DNA from 3 places in the Streptomyces sp. NPDC001544 genome. Region 1 is predicted to be linked to each of the others. Evidence: riboswitches for the same ligand, from Rfam matches in the RefSeq annotation. Region 1 holds a riboswitch; each other region holds the start of a gene.
What was found. Region 1 has a riboswitch for S-adenosylmethionine ahead of ACFY0F_RS03970 (aminotransferase class V-fold PLP-dependent enzyme). Riboswitches for the same ligand answer to the same signal wherever they lie in the genome.
Positions count from the first base shown of each region.

Region 2: it holds a riboswitch for S-adenosylmethionine, as region 1 does, so the genes downstream of both, thrC (threonine synthase) here and ACFY0F_RS03970 (aminotransferase class V-fold PLP-dependent enzyme) in region 1, are expected to answer to the same signal.
Region 3: it holds a riboswitch for S-adenosylmethionine, as region 1 does, so the genes downstream of both, ACFY0F_RS06520 (amino acid ABC transporter permease) here and ACFY0F_RS03970 (aminotransferase class V-fold PLP-dependent enzyme) in region 1, are expected to answer to the same signal.

Region 1 covers NZ_JBIAVN010000001.1:868,777-874,604, reverse strand. Annotated here, with positions in the region: gene ACFY0F_RS03990 (NYN domain-containing protein) at 122-1,465, opposite strand; gene ACFY0F_RS03985 (hypothetical protein) at 1,499-1,738, opposite strand; gene ACFY0F_RS03980 (rhomboid family intramembrane serine protease) at 1,901-2,611, shown strand; gene ACFY0F_RS03975 (Lrp/AsnC family transcriptional regulator) at 2,608-2,889, shown strand; gene ACFY0F_RS03970 (aminotransferase class V-fold PLP-dependent enzyme) at 2,897-4,258, opposite strand; SAM riboswitch class IV at 4,421-4,537, opposite strand; gene ACFY0F_RS03965 (hypothetical protein) at 4,614-4,784, opposite strand; gene ACFY0F_RS03960 (PRC-barrel domain-containing protein) at 4,812-5,168, opposite strand; gene trpD (anthranilate phosphoribosyltransferase) at 5,273-5,828, opposite strand, start outside.
Region 2 covers NZ_JBIAVN010000023.1:91,569-97,396, reverse strand. Annotated here, with positions in the region: gene ACFY0F_RS36040 (trehalose-6-phosphate synthase) at 1-231, opposite strand, end outside; gene ACFY0F_RS36035 (glucosyl-3-phosphoglycerate synthase) at 304-1,248, opposite strand; SAM riboswitch class I at 1,392-1,565, shown strand; gene thrC (threonine synthase) at 1,583-2,869, shown strand; gene ACFY0F_RS36025 (ubiquitin-like small modifier protein 1) at 2,866-3,141, shown strand; gene ACFY0F_RS36020 (cold-shock protein) at 3,584-3,790, shown strand; gene groL (chaperonin GroEL) at 4,110-5,732, shown strand.
Region 3 covers NZ_JBIAVN010000002.1:265,414-271,241, forward strand. Annotated here, with positions in the region: gene ACFY0F_RS06495 (LLM class flavin-dependent oxidoreductase) at 1-209, opposite strand, end outside; gene ACFY0F_RS06500 (putative leader peptide) at 286-396, opposite strand; gene ACFY0F_RS06505 (GNAT family N-acetyltransferase) at 429-1,178, opposite strand; gene ACFY0F_RS06510 (ABC transporter substrate-binding protein) at 1,236-2,255, opposite strand; gene ACFY0F_RS06515 (amino acid ABC transporter ATP-binding protein) at 2,296-3,084, opposite strand; gene ACFY0F_RS06520 (amino acid ABC transporter permease) at 3,081-4,061, opposite strand; SAM riboswitch class IV at 4,423-4,533, opposite strand; gene ACFY0F_RS06525 (glutathione S-transferase C-terminal domain-containing protein) at 4,611-5,498, opposite strand.

The DNA of each region.
Region 1 (5,828 bases):
CCAAAAAACCTCGTCACGCAATGCATTCTTTGCACTCAACCCACAAGGAGTGATGCGCGGTTGACACTACGTTGCGTGACAGAACCGCCAATTCGGGCATTAAACCTCTACGTTGCCGCTTTCAGGACAGGCGCTTGAGAAGCACCGCAGAAGCCACCGGCCGCGCCCCCGCCCTGGCGATCCCGTCGGCCACCTCGCGGTCGGTCGAGGCGACGATGACCGGGCGGCCCGGCGGCTCCGCGCGCACCAGTTGGCGGATGAGCTCGTCGGCGGTGACGCCCGGCTTGGAGAACAGCACGCGCACCCCGCGCGGCGGGGCGAGCAGCACCGGCGCGGCCAGTTCGGCCCCGTCGAAGACGCACGTCACCTCGGCCCCGGTCTGGGCGGCGAGCTGGGAGAGCTGGCCGAGCAGCCGCAGCCGCTGCTTCTCCAGCGGCATCTGCGGATAGCCGGTCTTGGTGACGTTGTAGCCGTCGACCACCAGATGCGCCTGCGGCAGGGCGAGGAGCTGGTCGAGGATCGCGGGGTCGTTCTCGGACAACGCCCGCGCGGCGATGTCCTTCGGGGTCATCCGTCCTGGTTCGACCGCGTCCACCGTCTCCGCCGGCCGCACCGACACCGGCGGCAGGGCCAGTTCCCGGCGCAGCCCCTGCGTCGCGTCCAGAAGGGTGTCAAGAAGCAGCCGGACGCGCATGTCCTCGACACTGCGCCCCTCGCGCGCTGCCCTGCGCGTGGCCTCCAGCGCGGCCTCGGCCTCGCTCAGGCGGGACTTGAGCCGCCGGGTCTCGCTCTCCGCGGCGGACACCTGGGCCTGCCCCTCGGCGCGTACGGCCTCGATGTCCCCCTGCACCCTGCGCAGGGCCGCCTCACCGCGCTTGACGTCGCTGAGGGCCGCGCGGAGCTTGCGGTGAAGCGATTCCGCTTCCTTCCTGGCCGCATCCAGCTCGGCGCGCAGCCGCTCGGTCTCGGCCCGGGTCTGCTCGCGGGCCCGGTCGAGTTCCTCGCGCAGCCGCTCCAGCTCGGCGCGGCTCTCCTCGTCGGCGCGTTCGGCGTCCGCCCGCTGGGCCTCCTCGCCGGCCGCGGCCACCAGCTTCACCCAGCCCGTGGGGCGCAGTACGTAGGCCGCGGCCGCCACGTCGAGCGGGTCCGCGGCCGGAGGCGGGGAGCCGGAGTCGAGGGCGCCGGTGAGTTCCGGCTGGGCCTCTCTGAGTTTCTCGCCGATGCGCTGCCGGAACAGCGGGTCGGTCTCCAGCGCCGCCGCCATCGCGTTGCCCGCGAACTTCGTACGGCGAGTGGGGGTGAAACGGGCGTACTGCCTGAGCTGTGCGGGCAGTTCGGCGACCGTCAGCCCGCCGAAGCCGTCCGAGACGATCTGCACGACCCGCCGCCGCACGCCGTCGGGCAGCGGACGGTCAAGCACCTCGGCGGTGCCGTCGCCCGGCCCCCCGCCCGTGGTCTCCACCATCCGTCACACCCCATCCCGTGTGCATCGCTCCGATTAGGAGTCGGTGCCCGGCCTGTCCACGAGTTCCACCTGGTCCACCGCGTTGCACCAGCGGCAGCGCACCGACTCGATGGTCTCACTGACCACCTCCCGCTCCTCGACCTTCGGCTCACCGGCGAGGTCGAGGTGGACGTACTCGACGACCTTCGACGAGCGGGTCACGTCGAAACGGGTGAGGTTGCCGCAGAGGGTGCAGCGCCACCGGGTCTCGGCGGTCGGCAGGGGAACCGGCATCGTGACTGTTCGCTTCCTTCTAGTGTCCGTGGTCCGTGACACATCGTCTCCACGACGCGTGTGGCTCGTAACCCTACGGCCTGGCGGGGACTCGCCGCCCGTCCGTCCACGGCGGCGAGGCGGTTCCTGCACTTGCGTCCCGTTACGTCATGCTCTGTAGCCATGATCAGCAAGTCGACGCCGATGACGTACGCCCTGATCGTCCTGTGCTGTCTGCTGTTCCTGCTGGGTCCGGCGGGCGGGCTGAATCCGGCCTACGGCTCCGGCGACGCCCTGCTCGCCGCCCAGCGGGCCTACTTCCGGCGCTGGGGCGTGATCCCGGCCGAGCTGTTCGACGGCCCGGCCCGGGCGGCCCTCACCCCGGCCACGGCGCTGTTCGTGCACGGCAGCTGGGTGCATCTGCTGGGCAACATGCTCTTCCTCTACGTCTTCGGGGCGATGACCGAGGAACGGATGGGCCGCGTGCAGTTCACCCTGTTCTACGTGGGCTGCGGCTACCTGGCGCTGCTCGGCTACGCCGCCGCCAACGCCGCCTCCGAACAGTCCCTGGTGGGAGCCTCCGGGGCGATCTCGGCGGTCCTCGGCGCGTTCCTCTACCTGTTCCCCGGCGCCCGCGTCACCAGTCTCCTCCCCTTCCTGTTCTTCCTTCCGCTGCGCTTCCCCGCCTGGGTCGTCCTGCCCTTCTGGGCGGCCCTGCAGTGGCTGGCGGCGGGCCGCGCCCCCCAGGGCCCGGGGGTGGCGTACCTGGCCCACCTGGTGGGCTTCGGCCTGGGCTTCGTCGTCGCGTGGATGCTGTTCGGGCGGGTGAACAGGGGCTGCCCTAGAGTTGAGGCCGCCCCAGCCCCGGCCCCCGAGGGAGAGAACCTGCCGTGATCACCGCGATCGTGCTCATCAAGACCAGCGTGGACCGGATCCCCGAGATCGCGGAGCGGATCGCCGCGCTCGACAGCGTCAGCGAGGTCTTCTCGGTCACCGGCACCTACGACCTGATCGCCATGGTCCGAGTGCGGCAGCACGAGGACCTGGCGGACGTCATCCCCGGCCGGATCAGCAAGATCCCCGGCGTGGAGGCCACCGACACGCACGTGGCCTTCCGCACCTACTCCCAGCACGACCTGGAGGCGGCCTTCGCGATCGGGCTGGACAGCTAGACCGGTTTCAGACGGCCGGAACGCAGCGGCCGTCCTCGGTGCGGTAGCGCCACTTGGCGCCGTCCCGGACCAGTTCCCGCACCGCGTTCACGAACCGCTCCACGTGCTCGTCCGGCGTTCCCGCGCCGAAGCTGACCCGGATGGCGTTGAGGGACTTCTCGCCGGGCGCGGCCTCGGGGGCGCCGCACTCGCCCTGTGTCTGCGGGTCGCTGCCCAGCAGGGTGCGGACGAGGGGGTGGGCGCAGAACAGGCCGTCGCGGACGCCGATGCCGTACTCGGCGGAGAGCGCGGCGGCGAAGTGGGAGCTGTTCCAGCCCTCGACGACGAAGGAGATGACGCCGACGCGCGGGGCGTCGTCACCGAAGAGGGACAGGATCCGCACCTCGGGGAGTCCGGCGAGGCCCGCGCGGACCTTCGCGATCAGGTGCTGCTCGCGGGCGACCAGGGTGTCGAAGCCGGCCTCGGTGAGCGCCTTGCAGGCCGAGGCGATGGAGTAGGCGCCGATGACGTTCGGGGAGCCTGCCTCGTGGCGGGCGGCGCTGTCGTGCCACTCCACGTCCACTCCCCCGTCGGCACGCCGGGTGACCTTGCGGCTGGCGCCGCCGCCCGCGAGGTACGGCTCGGCCGCGCGCAGCCAGTCGGCGCGGCCGGCCAGCACACCCGAGCCGAACGGGGCGTACAGCTTGTGCCCGGAGAAGGCGACCCAGTCGACGTCCAGCTCCCTGAGGCTCACCGGGTGGTGGGGGGCGAGCTGGGCGGCGTCCAGGACGATCCGGGCGCCGTGCGCGTGGGCGGCGGCGGCCAGCTCGCGGACCGGCCACAGTTCGCCGGTGACGTTGGAGGCGCCGGTGACGCAGACCAGGGCCGGGCCGTAGGGGTCCCGCTCGGCGAGGGCCCGCTCCAGCGTGTCGACGGCCTGCCGCGGGGTGCGGGGGGCGTCGAGGCAGGTGACCCGTGCGTCCTGCCAGGGCAGCAGGGAGGCGTGGTGCTCGGTCTCGAAGACGAAGACCTGGCAGTCGGCGGGGAGCGCGCGGGCGAGCAGGTTCAGGGAGTCCGTGGTCGACCGGGTGAAGACGACCTGGTCGTCCGCCCGGCAGCCGAGGAAGCCGGCGACGGTCTTCCGGGCGTTCTCGAAGAGGTCGGTGGAGAGCTGCGAGAGGTATCCGGCGCCCCGGTGCACGCTGCCGTAGTACGGGGCGTACGCGGCGACGTCGTCCCAGACCCGCTGGAGCGCGGGGGCGCTGGCCGCGTAGTCGAGCGCGGCGTAGGTGACCTCGCCACCGGTGACGAGCGGAACGGTGACGTCCCGGCCCAGCACGGGCAGCGGGGCACAGACGGACGGAGCGGCGGCAACGGTGGAGACGGACATGGGTGTACTCCCGTGAAGGCAGGCGGAACTCACCGCACGAGCGGACGGCGCTCGAGTACGGATGAGGTGAAAAGGGGGATGCGGAGGCGGGGCTCGACGCCCTAGCGCATTCGCTTGCTCACGGAAGGCTCCCTCGTCGACCAGGACCCCTGGTGTGCGAGGGGTCCGCGCTTGCCGTAGACCTCGCTGCCTACGGCCTGGTCTTCACCCGGGGCACCCCGCCACGGACGGAGGGTTGCCGGACAGTCGGCCGGGGCCGAATGACTGTCACTCATGACCTGGTCGGAAAAGTTACGTGGGCCGATCACCGCCCGCAACTCGTGTCCGGATGGCGGGACGGGCCCTTGGGCCGGGGTCAGCGCACGACGTGGTGTCCGTGGTGCCGGGACCAGCGCACGCCGAACAGCACCAGGTCGGCCACCAGGACCACGGCACCGATGACCAGGAGCCAGAACAGCCCCTTCGCCGCCACGCCGATCAGTCCCAGGATGATCGCCACGAGGATCAGGAACAGGAAGAGCGCCATGGTTGACCACATCCTCCGACGGGCCGGTCAGCCGCGCGCGAGACGGCGCCCGCGTTCGGCGGCGGCCTCGTAGGGCCTGTCGTAGTGTTCGTAGATCTCGTGCTCCCGCTCGACCGGCAGGACGTCGTCCATGCCGATGGACGGTGCCTTCTTCACCTGCCCCCTGGGGTGGGCCACCTTCACGTACCCGGGTCCGAGGGTCGCCTCGTCGAGGGGGACGAAGACGAGCCGGTGCCGGGTCGGCAGTCCGGTGCGGACGGTGACCATGGCAGGCGTGTCGGTGGTGGTGTCCACGTAGACCGCTTCCAGGGCGCCGATCTTGCGGCCCCTGGGATCGATCACGTCGCGGTTGCGCCACTCGCGGATGTCGGCTGAGTGGATCATGCCTCGCTCCTTGCGGACCGTGTCCCCGGGCACCCCACGCCGAGACGGAGCGGCCGCGGGGCCGCGTTGTCACGTTTTCACTGTACTCCCGCGGCCGCCCGGCGTTACTCGTTGCTCGCCGCCACCCAGCGCTCCAGGGTCCGCCTGGCCGATCCCGAGTCGATCGACTGGGCCGCCTTGCGCATCCCGGCACGCAACTGTTCGGCCAGCGGCTCCTCCGTCGGGTCCAGGGCCACCAGTGCCGCCGCCGAGTTCAGCAGGACGGCGTCGCGGACGGGGCCCGTCTCGCCGTCGAGCAGGCGCAGCGCCACATCGGCGTTGTACGACGGGTCGCCGCCGCGCAGCGCCTCCACCGGCACCAGCTCGATGCCGACGTCCCGCGGGTCGAAGGTCTCCTCGGTGACCTTGCCGTCCCTGACCACCCAGACGTGGGAGGTGGACGTCGTGGTCAGCTCGTCGAGGCCGTCGTCACCGCGGAAGACGAGGGAGGAGTTGCCGCGGCCGGCCAGCACGCCCGCGATCATCGGCGCCAGGCGGGGGTCGGCGACCCCGACCGCCTGCGCCTTCACCTTCGCCGGGTTGGTCAGCGGCCCGAGAGCGTTGAAGACCGTCCGGATACCCAACTGGCCGCGCGCGGCGGCGACATGGCGCAGTGCCGGG
Region 2 (5,828 bases), on a different contig from region 1:
GGTCGCGTCCTCGGACAGCCGCCGGCCGCCGCGGCGCACCGCCTCCCGGTCGGCGTCGCTCAGCGCGGCGCACACCCAGAGCGCGTTCGCGTCCGGCCCGATGGCCGACAGCCCGGACACCAGTCCGCCGCCACCCCGCTTGGCGTGCAGCGAACCGTCCTCGCGGAGTTCGTACGAAACCGGGCCGCGATTGGACGCGACCAGCACCTCAGCACCGTGCGTGGAAGCCATGAGTCTCAACCTAGCCCGGCCCGGAAACGCTCAAACGTACGTTCCCTCCCCGGTGGTGTGACACGGCCGGGCTCAGGCCACCCGGCGCGCGGCGTACTCCGCGATCTCCGCCATCGGCGGCCGTTCCTCCGTGTCCACGGAGTAGGTGCGCGGCTCGAAGCCCTCCTCGCCCCGCTCGAACTGGGTGAGCGAGGGCCGGACGAGGTGGCCGCGGGCCAGGCGGAGCTGGGCGGTGCGGTAGATGGCGGCGGCCATCCGGCCGAGCGCCTGCCCGTCCTGGTGGCGGTGCTTGCGCACCCCGACGTCCACCTGGGCCAGGGCGTCCAGGCCCACCAGGTGCAGGGCGTCGACCAGCATGCCCAGCTCCACCCCGTACCCGACGGGGAAGGGCAGCTGCTCCAGGAGCGAGCGGCGGGCCGCGTACTCACCGCCGAGCGGCTGCACGAACCCCGCGAGCTGCGGCCAGTGCATGTTGAGCAGCGGGCGGGCCATCAGCTCGGTGACCCGGCCGCCCTGGCCGGAGGCCCCGGCGAGCGGACGGTCGTACATGCCCTTGACCAGGTCCACGTCCGGGTCGGTCAGCAGCGGGCCGACGATCCCCGAGACGAAGTCGGAGGAGAATTCCTTCAGGTCGGCGTCGATGAAGCAGACGATGTCCCCCTCGGTGACGAGGAGGGAGCGCCACAGCACCTCGCCCTTGCCGGGCACGGCCGGTATCCGGGGCAGGACGTCGTCGCGGTGGACGACCCGGGCCCCCGCCGCGGCGGCCACCTCGGAGGTGCGGTCGGTGGACCCCGAGTCGACGACCACGATCTCGTCGACGAGCGGGACCTGCTGCATCAGGTCGTGGCGGATGATCGCGACGATGTCGCCGACCGTCTCCTCCTCGTTCAGCGCGGGCAGCACGACACTGACCGACTGGCCCGTGCGCTGCTTCGCGGCCAGGATCTGGTGGAGCGGGCGATCGGTCACGGACCAGGAGCGGGTGCTCAGCCAGCGCTCGACTTCTTCCAGCACGGTGGGCGGCTCCTCACTGTTTGTCTCGCGGTTCGGACGACTATCTCAACTGTCCCGGCCTTCGGTTACAGTCTTGAACAACGCGGATGACCATCGCATGTCCGAGGCCACCGCTGTTCACAACCGCACACACAACCGCATACCGCTCATCCAGAGGGGCAGAGGGACACGGCCCGATGAAGCCCCGGCAACCCTCCAGTCGGTTCTCGTAGATCAGTCGGATCAGTTGGATCAGTCCTGATCGCTCCGCGAGGCTCCCGGCTAGGGAAGGTGCCAAATCCGTCTCACGGCGAGATGCGTCGTGAGGAAGATGAGGAGAAAGGGCCTCGCCTCCATGGCTGTGCAGACTGCTGCAAGCACCACCGACTCCACCGTAGACCTCGGGCCCGCCGCCGCTCTGAGCTGCCGCGAGTGCGGCCACCGGGTGCCGCTCGGACCGGTCTTCGCCTGTGAGGAGTGTTTCGGCCCGCTGGAGATCGCCTACGACTTCTCGGCCTACGAAACCGAGGAGCTCAGGAAGCGGATCGAGGCGGGACCCGCGAACATCTGGCGCTACGCACCCCTGCTGCCCGTCCCGGCGGACGTGGCGACGAAGCCCAACATCAACCCCGGCTGGACCCAGCTCGTCCAGGCCGACAACCTCGCCCGTGAGCTCGGCATCGAGGCGTCGCGCCTGTATGTGAAGGACGACTCCGGCAACCCGACGCACTCCTTCAAGGACCGTGTGGTCGCGCAGGCACTGGAGGCGGCGCGCGCCTTCGGGTTCACCACCCTCTCCTGCTCCTCCACCGGCAACCTGGCCGGCGCGGTGGGCGCCGCGGCGGCCCGGGCCGGCTTCCGTTCCTGCGTGTTCATCCCGCACGACCTGGAGCAGGGCAAGGTCGTCATGGCCGCGGTCTACGGCGGCGAGCTCGTCGGCATCGAGGGCAACTACGACGACGTGAACCGCTTCTGCTCCGAGCTGATCGGCGACCCGGCCGGCGAGGGCTGGGGCTTCGTCAACGTCAACCTGCGGCCGTACTACGCGGAGGGGTCCAAGACGCTGGCGTACGAGATCTGCGAGCAGCTCGGCTGGCGGCTCCCGGACCAGATCGTCGTCCCGATCGCCTCCGGCTCCCAGCTCACCAAGATCGACAAGGGGCTGCAGGAGCTGATCAAGCTCGGTCTCGTCGAGGACCGGCCGTACAAGATCTTCGGCGCCCAGGCCAAGGGCTGCTCGCCGGTGTCGACCGCCTTCAAGGCGGGCCACGACGTGGTGCGCCCGCAGAAGCCCGACACCATCGCCAAGTCCCTCGCCATCGGCAACCCGGCGGACGGGCCGTACGTCCTCGACATCGCGCGCCGCACCGGCGGGGCGGTGGAGGACGTGACCGACGAGCAGGTGGTCGACGCGATCAAGCTGCTCGCCCGCACGGAGGGCATCTTCGCGGAGACGGCGGGCGGTGTGACGGTGGGCGTCACGCGCAAGCTGCTGGAGAACGGCGTCCTCGACCCGACCAAGACGACCGTCGTCCTCAACACGGGCGACGGCCTGAAGACCCTGGACGCGGTGGCGGGCACCGGCCTGACCGCCACGATCCGACCGAACCTCGACTCGTTCCGAGAGGCTGGCCTGGCATGAGCGTGACCGTCCGCATCCCCACCATCCTGCGCACCTACACGGGCGGCCAGGCAGAGGTCCAGGCCGAGGGCGCGACCCTCGGCGAGGTCATCGCCGACCTGGAGAAGAACCACACCGGGATCGCCGCCCGCGTCCTGGACGACCAGGGCAAGCTGCGCCGGTTCGTCAACGTGTACGTCAACGACGACGACGTGCGCTTCGAGCAGGGGCTGGAGACCACGACTCCGGACGGCGCGGGCGTCTCCATCATTCCGGCCGTCGCCGGCGGCTGACCGAATGACTGATCATTACCGTCGGTAACAGTGGTTACCGAGAGTTCATCGAATTGCCCCCGCCGTGAGAGAAACGGAGGGGGCAATTCTGTGTGGTTGAGCGCGGTAGAGTTGGGGAACGCGCTCCCGGAACGCGGGCCGGGGGCCCTGGAATCGTGCCGCACATCCGACAAGAAGTAGCCAAAGTGTGCGAACGTTTTGCGCCTTATGTGCCCTTTGTGGGGCCCGACTTGCCCCGGATTCAGCCGAATTTTTGGCAGATTCCCGACCGGCGTCGTCCAGATTTCTCGTCCGATTGACCTGTTGCAGACGGCAGTTGGACAGATACATTCAGCCGCGGTCGACGCGTTCCGGCGCACGCCCCCAATCCATGGGGGGTGAGGTCTGACCCGGATCCGCGAAGTGTGGATCTGTGCAAGGGCCAGTAATAGGGGAGTTAGGCATGGCTCAGGGCACCGTCAAGTGGTTCAACGCGGAGAAGGGGTACGGCTTCATCGCGGTCGACGGTGGTGCGGATGTTTTCGTCCACTACAGCGCGATCCAGATGGACGGTTACCGCACCCTGGAAGAGGGTCAGCGGGTCGATTTCGAGATCTCGCAGGGCCAGAAGGGGCCGCAGGCGGACATGGTTCGGCTCGCGACCAGCTGAAGCACGCGCCGACCCGCACGACGTTCTTCTGTACATCTTCGAAGGGCCCGCACCCCCCGGGGTGCGGGCCCTTCGGCCTGCCCGGACACCCGCGGAGCCCGCTGTTCACCTGCCTATCCGCTCGAGCCGCTTGCACTCGGCATGGGCGAGTGCTAATCATTGGCGTTAGCACTCTGAAGGTGAGAGTGACAACGAAGGACCGGGTCGGTGAGGCCCGCAGGCCAAGTGGGGCAAGGAACCACGCGGCCCGCGAGCCGTCCGTCGCGGGCGCGGGCGCGGTCCGAAGGAATCACCCCCAGTCCTGGAGGGACCACTTCACATGGCCAAGATCATCGCGTTCGACGAGGAGGCGCGGCGCGGCCTCGAGCGCGGCATGAACCAGCTCGCGGACGCCGTGAAGGTGACGCTCGGCCCCAAGGGCCGCAACGTCGTCCTCGAGAAGAAGTGGGGCGCGCCCACGATCACCAACGACGGTGTCTCCATCGCCAAGGAGATCGAGCTCGAGGACCCGTACGAGAAGATCGGCGCCGAGCTGGTCAAGGAAGTCGCCAAGAAGACGGACGACGTCGCCGGTGACGGTACGACCACGGCGACCGTCCTGGCCCAGGCGCTGGTCCGCGAGGGTCTGCGCAACGTGGCCGCCGGTGCCAACCCGATGGCCCTGAAGCGCGGTATCGAGAAGGCCGTCGAGGCCGTCTCCGCCGCCCTGCTGGAGCAGGCGAAGGACGTCGAGACCAAGGAGCAGATCGCCTCCACGGCCTCCATCTCCGCCGCCGACACCCAGATCGGCGAGCTCATCGCCGAGGCCATGGACAAGGTCGGCAAGGAAGGCGTCATCACCGTCGAGGAGTCCCAGACCTTCGGTCTGGAGCTGGAGCTCACCGAGGGTATGCGCTTCGACAAGGGCTACATCTCGGCGTACTTCGCCACCGACATGGAGCGTATGGAGGCCGTCCTCGACGACCCGTACATCCTGATCGCCAACTCCAAGATCTCCGCGGTCAAGGACCTGCTCCCGCTGCTGGAGAAGGTCATGCAGTCGGGCAAGCCGCTGCTGATCATCGCCGAGGACGTCGAGGGCGAGGCCCTGTCGACCCTGGTCGTCAACAAGATCCGCGGCACCTTCAAGTCCGTCGCCGTCAAGGCCCCGGGCTTCGGCGACCGCCGCAAGGCCATGCTCGGCGACATCGCCATCCTCACGGGCGGCGAGGTCATCTCCGAGGAGGTCGGCCTCAAGCTGGAGAACGCCACCCTCGACCTGCTGGGCAAGGCCCGCAAGGTGGTCATCACCAAGGACGAGACCACCATCGTCGACGGTGCCGGCTCCTCCGACCAGGTCAACGGCCGGGTGAACCAGATCCGCGCCGAGATCGAGAACAGCGACTCCGACTACGACCGCGAGAAGCTCCAGGAGCGCCTGGCCAAGCTCGCGGGCGGCGTGGCCGTCATCAAGGCCGGTGCCGCCACCGAGGTCGAGCTCAAGGAGCGCAAGCACCGCATCGAGGACGCCGTCCGCAACGCCAAGGCGGCCGTCGAGGAGGGCATCGTCGCCGGTGGTGGCGTGGCCCTGCTGCAGGCCTCCCAGGTCTTCGAGAAGCTGGAGCTCGAGGGTGACGAGGCGACCGGCGCCAACGCCGTGAAGCTCGCCCTGGAGGCCCCGCTCAAGCAGATCGCCGTCAACGGTGGTCTCGAGGGCGGCGTCGTGGTCGAGAAGGTGCGCAACCTGACGGTCGGCCACGGCCTGAACGCCGCGACCGGCGAGTACGTCGACATGATCGCCGAGGGCATCATCGACCCGGCGAAGGTGACCCGTTCCGCGCTGCAGAACGCCGCCTCCATCGCCGCGCTGTTCCTCACCACCGAGGCCGTCATCGCCGACAAGCCGGAGAAGGCCGCCGCGCCCGCCGGCGGCGGCATGCCGGGCGGTGACATGGACTTCTGATCGACCGGTTCCGGTTGATCCGCGTCCTTACCGAGGGCGGCACCCCCTGTCTTGTTGACAGGGGGTGCCGCCCTCGGGCTTTTCGCTGTGCGACGA
Region 3 (5,828 bases), on a different contig from region 1:
AGGAAGTGCGAGGACTGCGGGCCGAGGCCGTCCTCGATGGTCACGAAGTCGAGGAGACCGGCCTCCGCCTCGGCGACCAGGTCGGCCCAGTAGCCGGCGGTGAACAGGTCCCGGGGGCGGGCGGCCGGTTCGCGCCAGGACGCCGGATGCCAGCCGGTGCCGTCCAGGGCGACGGCGAGGTGGAGGGGGGAGGAGGGAGTCGATGACACGAGGGTGCCTTCCTGGAGGTCCGTACGAGAGCGCCGGCCCGCGGACGGACGGGCGCACGGCGAGGGAAAGAACGGATCAGGAGCAACAGAGGGCGCCGGCCACGCGCTGCAGATCGATGTGCGGCCGGGAGTGCAGTACGACGGAGCGGCTCGGCTGCAGAGCGCGGGGGCGTACGACACGTGTCATGTCCGCCACCTCCGTACGTATCTCGTCCTGAGTCACAACAGCCCGGTCCCGCGGGATGTTCCCGGGCTGCGGACCTGGACGATCGTCGAGCGGCGGCGCAGTGTGAAGCCGATCGACTCGTACAGCCGGATCGCCCGTGTGTTGTCCGCGGCGGCGTGCAGGAACGGGGTGTCCCCGCGCTCCCGGATGCCCGCTGCCACCGCGCGCACCAGCCGGGTGGCCAGGCCCCGGCCGCGGTACGCCGGATCCGTGCACACCGCGCTGACCTCCGTCCAGCCGGGCAACCTCAGGCGCTCACCGGCCAGGGCGATCAGCCGCCCCTGGTGCCGGATGCCGAGGTAGGTGCCCGTCTCGACGGTCCGCTCGAGGAACGGGCCGGGCCGGGTGCGGGCGACGAGGTCGAGGATCTCGGGGACGTCGGCGGGTCCGAGCCGTACCGCCTCGGGGGCGGGCTCGGCCCACAGCGCGGTGTCGACGAGCTGGACGCCCTCGCCGCCGCCGACGACCTGCCACCCGTCGGGAGCGCGGTCGACGGGCTTGATCCGTACGGCCGTCGACGGCCCGACGAGCGTGTGCAGGTCGGCCCAGGCGTCCGGGTCCGCCGGATCGGCGAGCGCGGCGAACGCGTAGATGCCGGCCTGGTAACGGGCGGCCCGCCCGAACCGTTCGGCGAGGTGCGCGTGGGGGCCGGCGAGGGCGGCCCAGACGGCGTTGTCGAGAACGGGAGCATCGGGCGGGGACGACGGGGCACCGCCTCCGCGGACGTCGGTCAGGTGGGCCACGGAGGCGGAGTCCTTTCTAACTGAACCTGCATGACGGCGCTGCCGATTGACGGTCGGTCAGGAGTTGTCCAGCGGCAGCCCGGGCGGGTTGACCTCGGCCTTGGCGACGGCCTCGTCGGAGAGGTTGTAGGCGGCCAGCCACTTGGCGTACTGACCGTTCTCGATCAGGTGGTTGATGGCGTCCGCGAACGGCTTGGCGAGTCCGCTGTCCTTCTTCGTGGTCGCCGCGATCAGGCCCTGCAGGCGGGCGCCGGCGCCGGAGAAGGTACCGGCGCTGCGGGTGGGGTTCGGCGACTTGGCGGTCTGCCTGATGTGGTAGGCGACACCGGGGTTGGCGGCGAAGTAGGCGTCGATCCTGCCACCGCTCAGCGCCAGATAGGTGGCGTTCTTGCTCTGGAAGCGCTTGACGGTGAGGGTCTTGCCCTCCTTCTTCAGCTTCGTCTGCCACTCCAGGAGGATCTTCTCCTGGTTGGTGCCGTTGTCGACGGCGACCGTCTTCCCGGCGAGGTTCTGGTAGTTCCCGTCGAAGTTCCAGGTGCTCTTCTTCAGCACCTCGAAGCCGACGTTGTCCTTGCGGTAGGACGCGAAGTCGTACTTCTTCTTTCGTTCCTCGGTGTCGGTGATGTTGGCGAAGGCGGCGTCGTACTTGCCGCTGTCGACTCCGACGAACATGTTCTCCCAAGTGGCGTTGGAGAACTGCGGCTTGAGTCCGAGAACCGCGGCGACCAGGCGCCCGAGGTCCGGTTCGGCTCCGGTGAGGGTCTTCTGGTCGCCGCCGATGTAGGCCAGCGGCGGGAAACCGTCGGGCAGGGCGCCGACGCCGATCCTCAGGGTGCCGCTCTTGCGGATCGCGGCGGGCAACTCGGCGTTGAGGGCCTTCACCTCGGAGACCTTCAGCTCGGTCTGCTTGGCCGCGCCGTTGGACACCCGACCCACGGTCACGGTGCCGGCGGCGTCGGTCGTGGTGGCGGCTTCGCTGTCACCACCGCAGGCGGCGAGCCCGGTGGCCAGGGTGGCGACCGTGGTCGCCGCGGTGATGCCGCGTATCAGGCTGCGTCGGGAGAAGTGGCTGGGCATGGCTGTCCTTGTCGTTCGGGACGGGTGAGGGTGAGGGGGTTCAGAGGACCCTGCTGAGGAAGTCCCGGGTCCGTTCGTGCTGGGGCTTGTCCAACACCTGGGAGGGCGGGCCCTGTTCGACGATCCTTCCGCCGTCGATGAAGACGACCCGGTCGGCGACCTCGCGGGCGAAGCCGATCTCGTGGGTGACGATGACGAGCGTGGTGCCGCTGGTCGCCAGGTCCTTGATGACGGAGAGGACCTCGCCGACGAGTTCGGGGTCGAGCGCCGAGGTCGGCTCGTCGAAGAGGATGATCCCGGGGCGCAGCGCGAGGGCGCGGGCGATGGCGACGCGCTGCTGCTGGCCGCCGGACAGCTGCCGCGGGTAGGCGCCGGTACGGTCGCCGAGCCCGACCCGGGTGAGCAGTTCGCGTGCCAGCTCCTGTGCCTGGGGCCTGGTCAGCTTGCCGGTGGCGACGGGGGCGGCGGCGACGTTGTCGAGGACGGTGAGGTGCGGGAAGAGGTTGAAGTTCTGGAAGACGAAACCGATCCTGCTGCGCTGGGCCAGGATGGCGCGCTCGCTGAGTTCCTTCAGCCGCGCCCCGTTCCGCTTCACACCGATCAGCTCGCCGCCGACGCTGACGTGGCCCACCTCGGGCTTCTCCAGGTGGTTGATGACCCGCAGCAGGGTCGACTTGCCGGAGCCCGAGGGCCCGAGGATGGCGGTGACCTCGCCGGGGCGCACGGTCAGGTCGATGCCGTCCAGGACGCGGTGGGTGCCGTACCACTTGTGGACGTCGTGGACCTCCAGGGCGGCCGGGGTCGTCTCCAGGGTGTCGGTGGCGGTCATACGGCGGCCTCCCTGCGCAGCCGGGCCCGCAGGTCGGCGAGGCCCGCCCGCGCCTTCTGCAGCGGGGTCGGCGGCAGGCTGCGGGTGGCACCGCGGGCGAAGTACCGCTCGACGTAGAACTGGACGACGGACACGACGCTGGTCAGGATCAGGTACCAGACGGTGGCGACGAGCAGCAGCGGCACGATGTCGCCGGGGTAGGTGCTGCCCATGGTCTGCACCGAGCCGAACAGGTCGAGCAGGGAGACGTAGAAGACGAGGGACGTGCTCTTGATCAGGCCGATGAGCTGGTTGACGTAGTTCGGGGTGATGGACCTCAGGGCCTGCGGGAAGACGATCCGGGTGAACTGGTAGCCCTTGGGCAGACCGAGTGCGGCCGCCGCCTCGTGCTGGCCCTGGTCGACGGAGAGGATGCCGCCGCGCACGACCTCGGCCGCGTACGCCGCCTCGTTGAGGCTGAGGCCGATGACGGCGACCGTCATGTCGGTGGCGAGCTTCGACTCGTCGAAGGTGACGAAGGCCGGCCCGAAGGGGATCCCGAGGCTCAACGTCTTGTACAGGGCTGAGAAGTTGTAGAGGAAGATCAGGACGACGATCAGCGGTACCGAGCGGAACAGCCAGGTGTAGGTCCAGCTCACCGCCCGCAGCACCGGGCTGCCGGACAGCCGGCCGAGCGCCAGCACGATGCCGCCGAGCAGGCCCAGCACGGCGCTGAGCGCGGCCGCTTCGAGGGTGACGACGAGCCCGTCGAGGATCGTGGGGCGCAGGAACCAGTAGCGGAAGCGGTCCCACTGGTAGAAGGGGTTCGTGGCCAGTCCGTGCAGGATCTGTGCGACGAGCACGAGGACGACGGCGGTGACGATCCACCGTCCGGGCCGCCGCAGCGGCTGTACGCGCTGGGCTCTGACGGTCTGTGGCGGTGTTTCGGCGGGTGGTGCCTCGGCGAGGGACACGGCGGCGCCTGGGGGTTCACTCATGGCGGGCTCCGGCGGATTCGGACACCCCGGGAACGCGGCGGGCCGGACGCGGGCCGCTACGGCGCTACGGCACGGGGCGGCACACGGGATCGCACGGGAACCGGGGGCTGGTCGGACAACGGCACACCGTACGGACGGTGTGCGTCAGGGCGCGGGGGGGGGCGGCTGGGAAGTGGGGTCAGCCCCGACAGCGGGCACGGCCCGGTGCGGTACACAGTGCGCTGTTGACCCGGAGCAGGTCGACGGCACGATCGGCGACGAGCAGTCCGGCGTACGGCGGTACGCAGCTCTGGGTACGGCCCGTGGCCGTCCTGGGAGCTGCGTACATGGCGTCACCTGTCACTGTTCCGGCCCCGCGGGGCTCTCGCGCTTACCGAAGACTTCGTCCGGTCCGGTCGTCACCTGGGGCACCCCACCGCGATGCGAGGGTTGCCGGTCAGCGAGCCAGGGCTTGTCGCTGACGCTCATGACCGTTCTGATCAGCAAGTAAGGCAGTTGACCGTTCGGATGTCAACGGCTGTCCATGCAATGGACCTGCCTGACCGGACCTCACCTGCTGGAAGAGCCGCCGGTGTCCATCGTGTGCCCCGTCCAGTCCAGGATCTGGACGGCCGCTCCGGCGGCCTCCAGGCCCTGGCAGCGGCCGTGGTGGCGGCGTGCGATGCCGTCCAGGTCCAGGTGGGTCCCGAAGGCGCGGTGGGCGGCCAGGCGCCGGGCGTAGGCCCACAGCACCGGGTGCCCGGCGATGCGGTGCACGGCACGGGCGTCGAGGTGGCAGCGGTGCACGGTGTCCAACTGCACCAGGGCCACCCACAGTTCGACGTCGGCCGCGGTGAGCCGGCCGGCGACGAGGTACTCCTCGCCGTCCAGGTACCGCTCCAGCCTGCCCAGGGTGTCCAGCAGCAGTTCCAGCGCGGTGGCACGCTCCGCGGGATCGGCGTCGGCCCGTCCGGCGCGCTGTGCGGCCTCCTGGATGCCTTCGGCGCAGAGCCGTTCGACGGCTTCGATCTGACTCTCGGTGCCGCACGGATACAGCGAGGTGGGGCCGTCCGGACAGAAGCGGTCGAGGTCGCGCAGGATGTCCGGGGTGTGGGTGCTGACGATCCGCCCCGACCAGTCGTCGCTGAGCACCGGGGCGAGGGCCGGCCCGGTGTAGTGGTGTGCGCTCGCCTCGTACAGCGGACGCAGGGCCGAGTGGCCGCCGCCGGGACGGTCCGGTACGGCCGGCAGGAACGTGACCGGGCACTCGTGGTCGAGTCCGAGCAGGCTGTGCCCTATGGCCAGGCGCAGCCCGTCGGGACAGGCGGTGGAGAGATGGAGCCGGTAGCGGTGCGGCACGGCGTGGTGGCCGCTGCGCGCGTCCCGGCCGAGACGGCCCCGGAAGACGGGGACGGAGCGGTGGGCGGACGGGACGGCGGCGAGCGGTGCGATGGACATGCGTCTCCCCGGGGGCGGGCGCGCGGACGTGGGCGCGGCGGAAGCGTCGTCGGACAGTGGGCGCCAGGATGTGCCGGAGGGGTCCGGGGCGCCCGGACGGGCGGGCGAGGTCAGCGGGTCGCCCGGGACCGGCTCAGGAGGCTGATCGGGCGCTGCAGACCCGCAGCAGGTCGATGTGCCGGCGGGAGGTGAGCAGGGGCGAGGTCGGCGTACGGCTCACGCGGCTGGTGACCGTCTCCGAGCGCCTCATGTTTCCCTACCTGTTCACTAGGATTCCCATCTGGAGTGTCGATCCGGCTCGGGGCGACGTCAAGGGGGCGTCCACCCCTG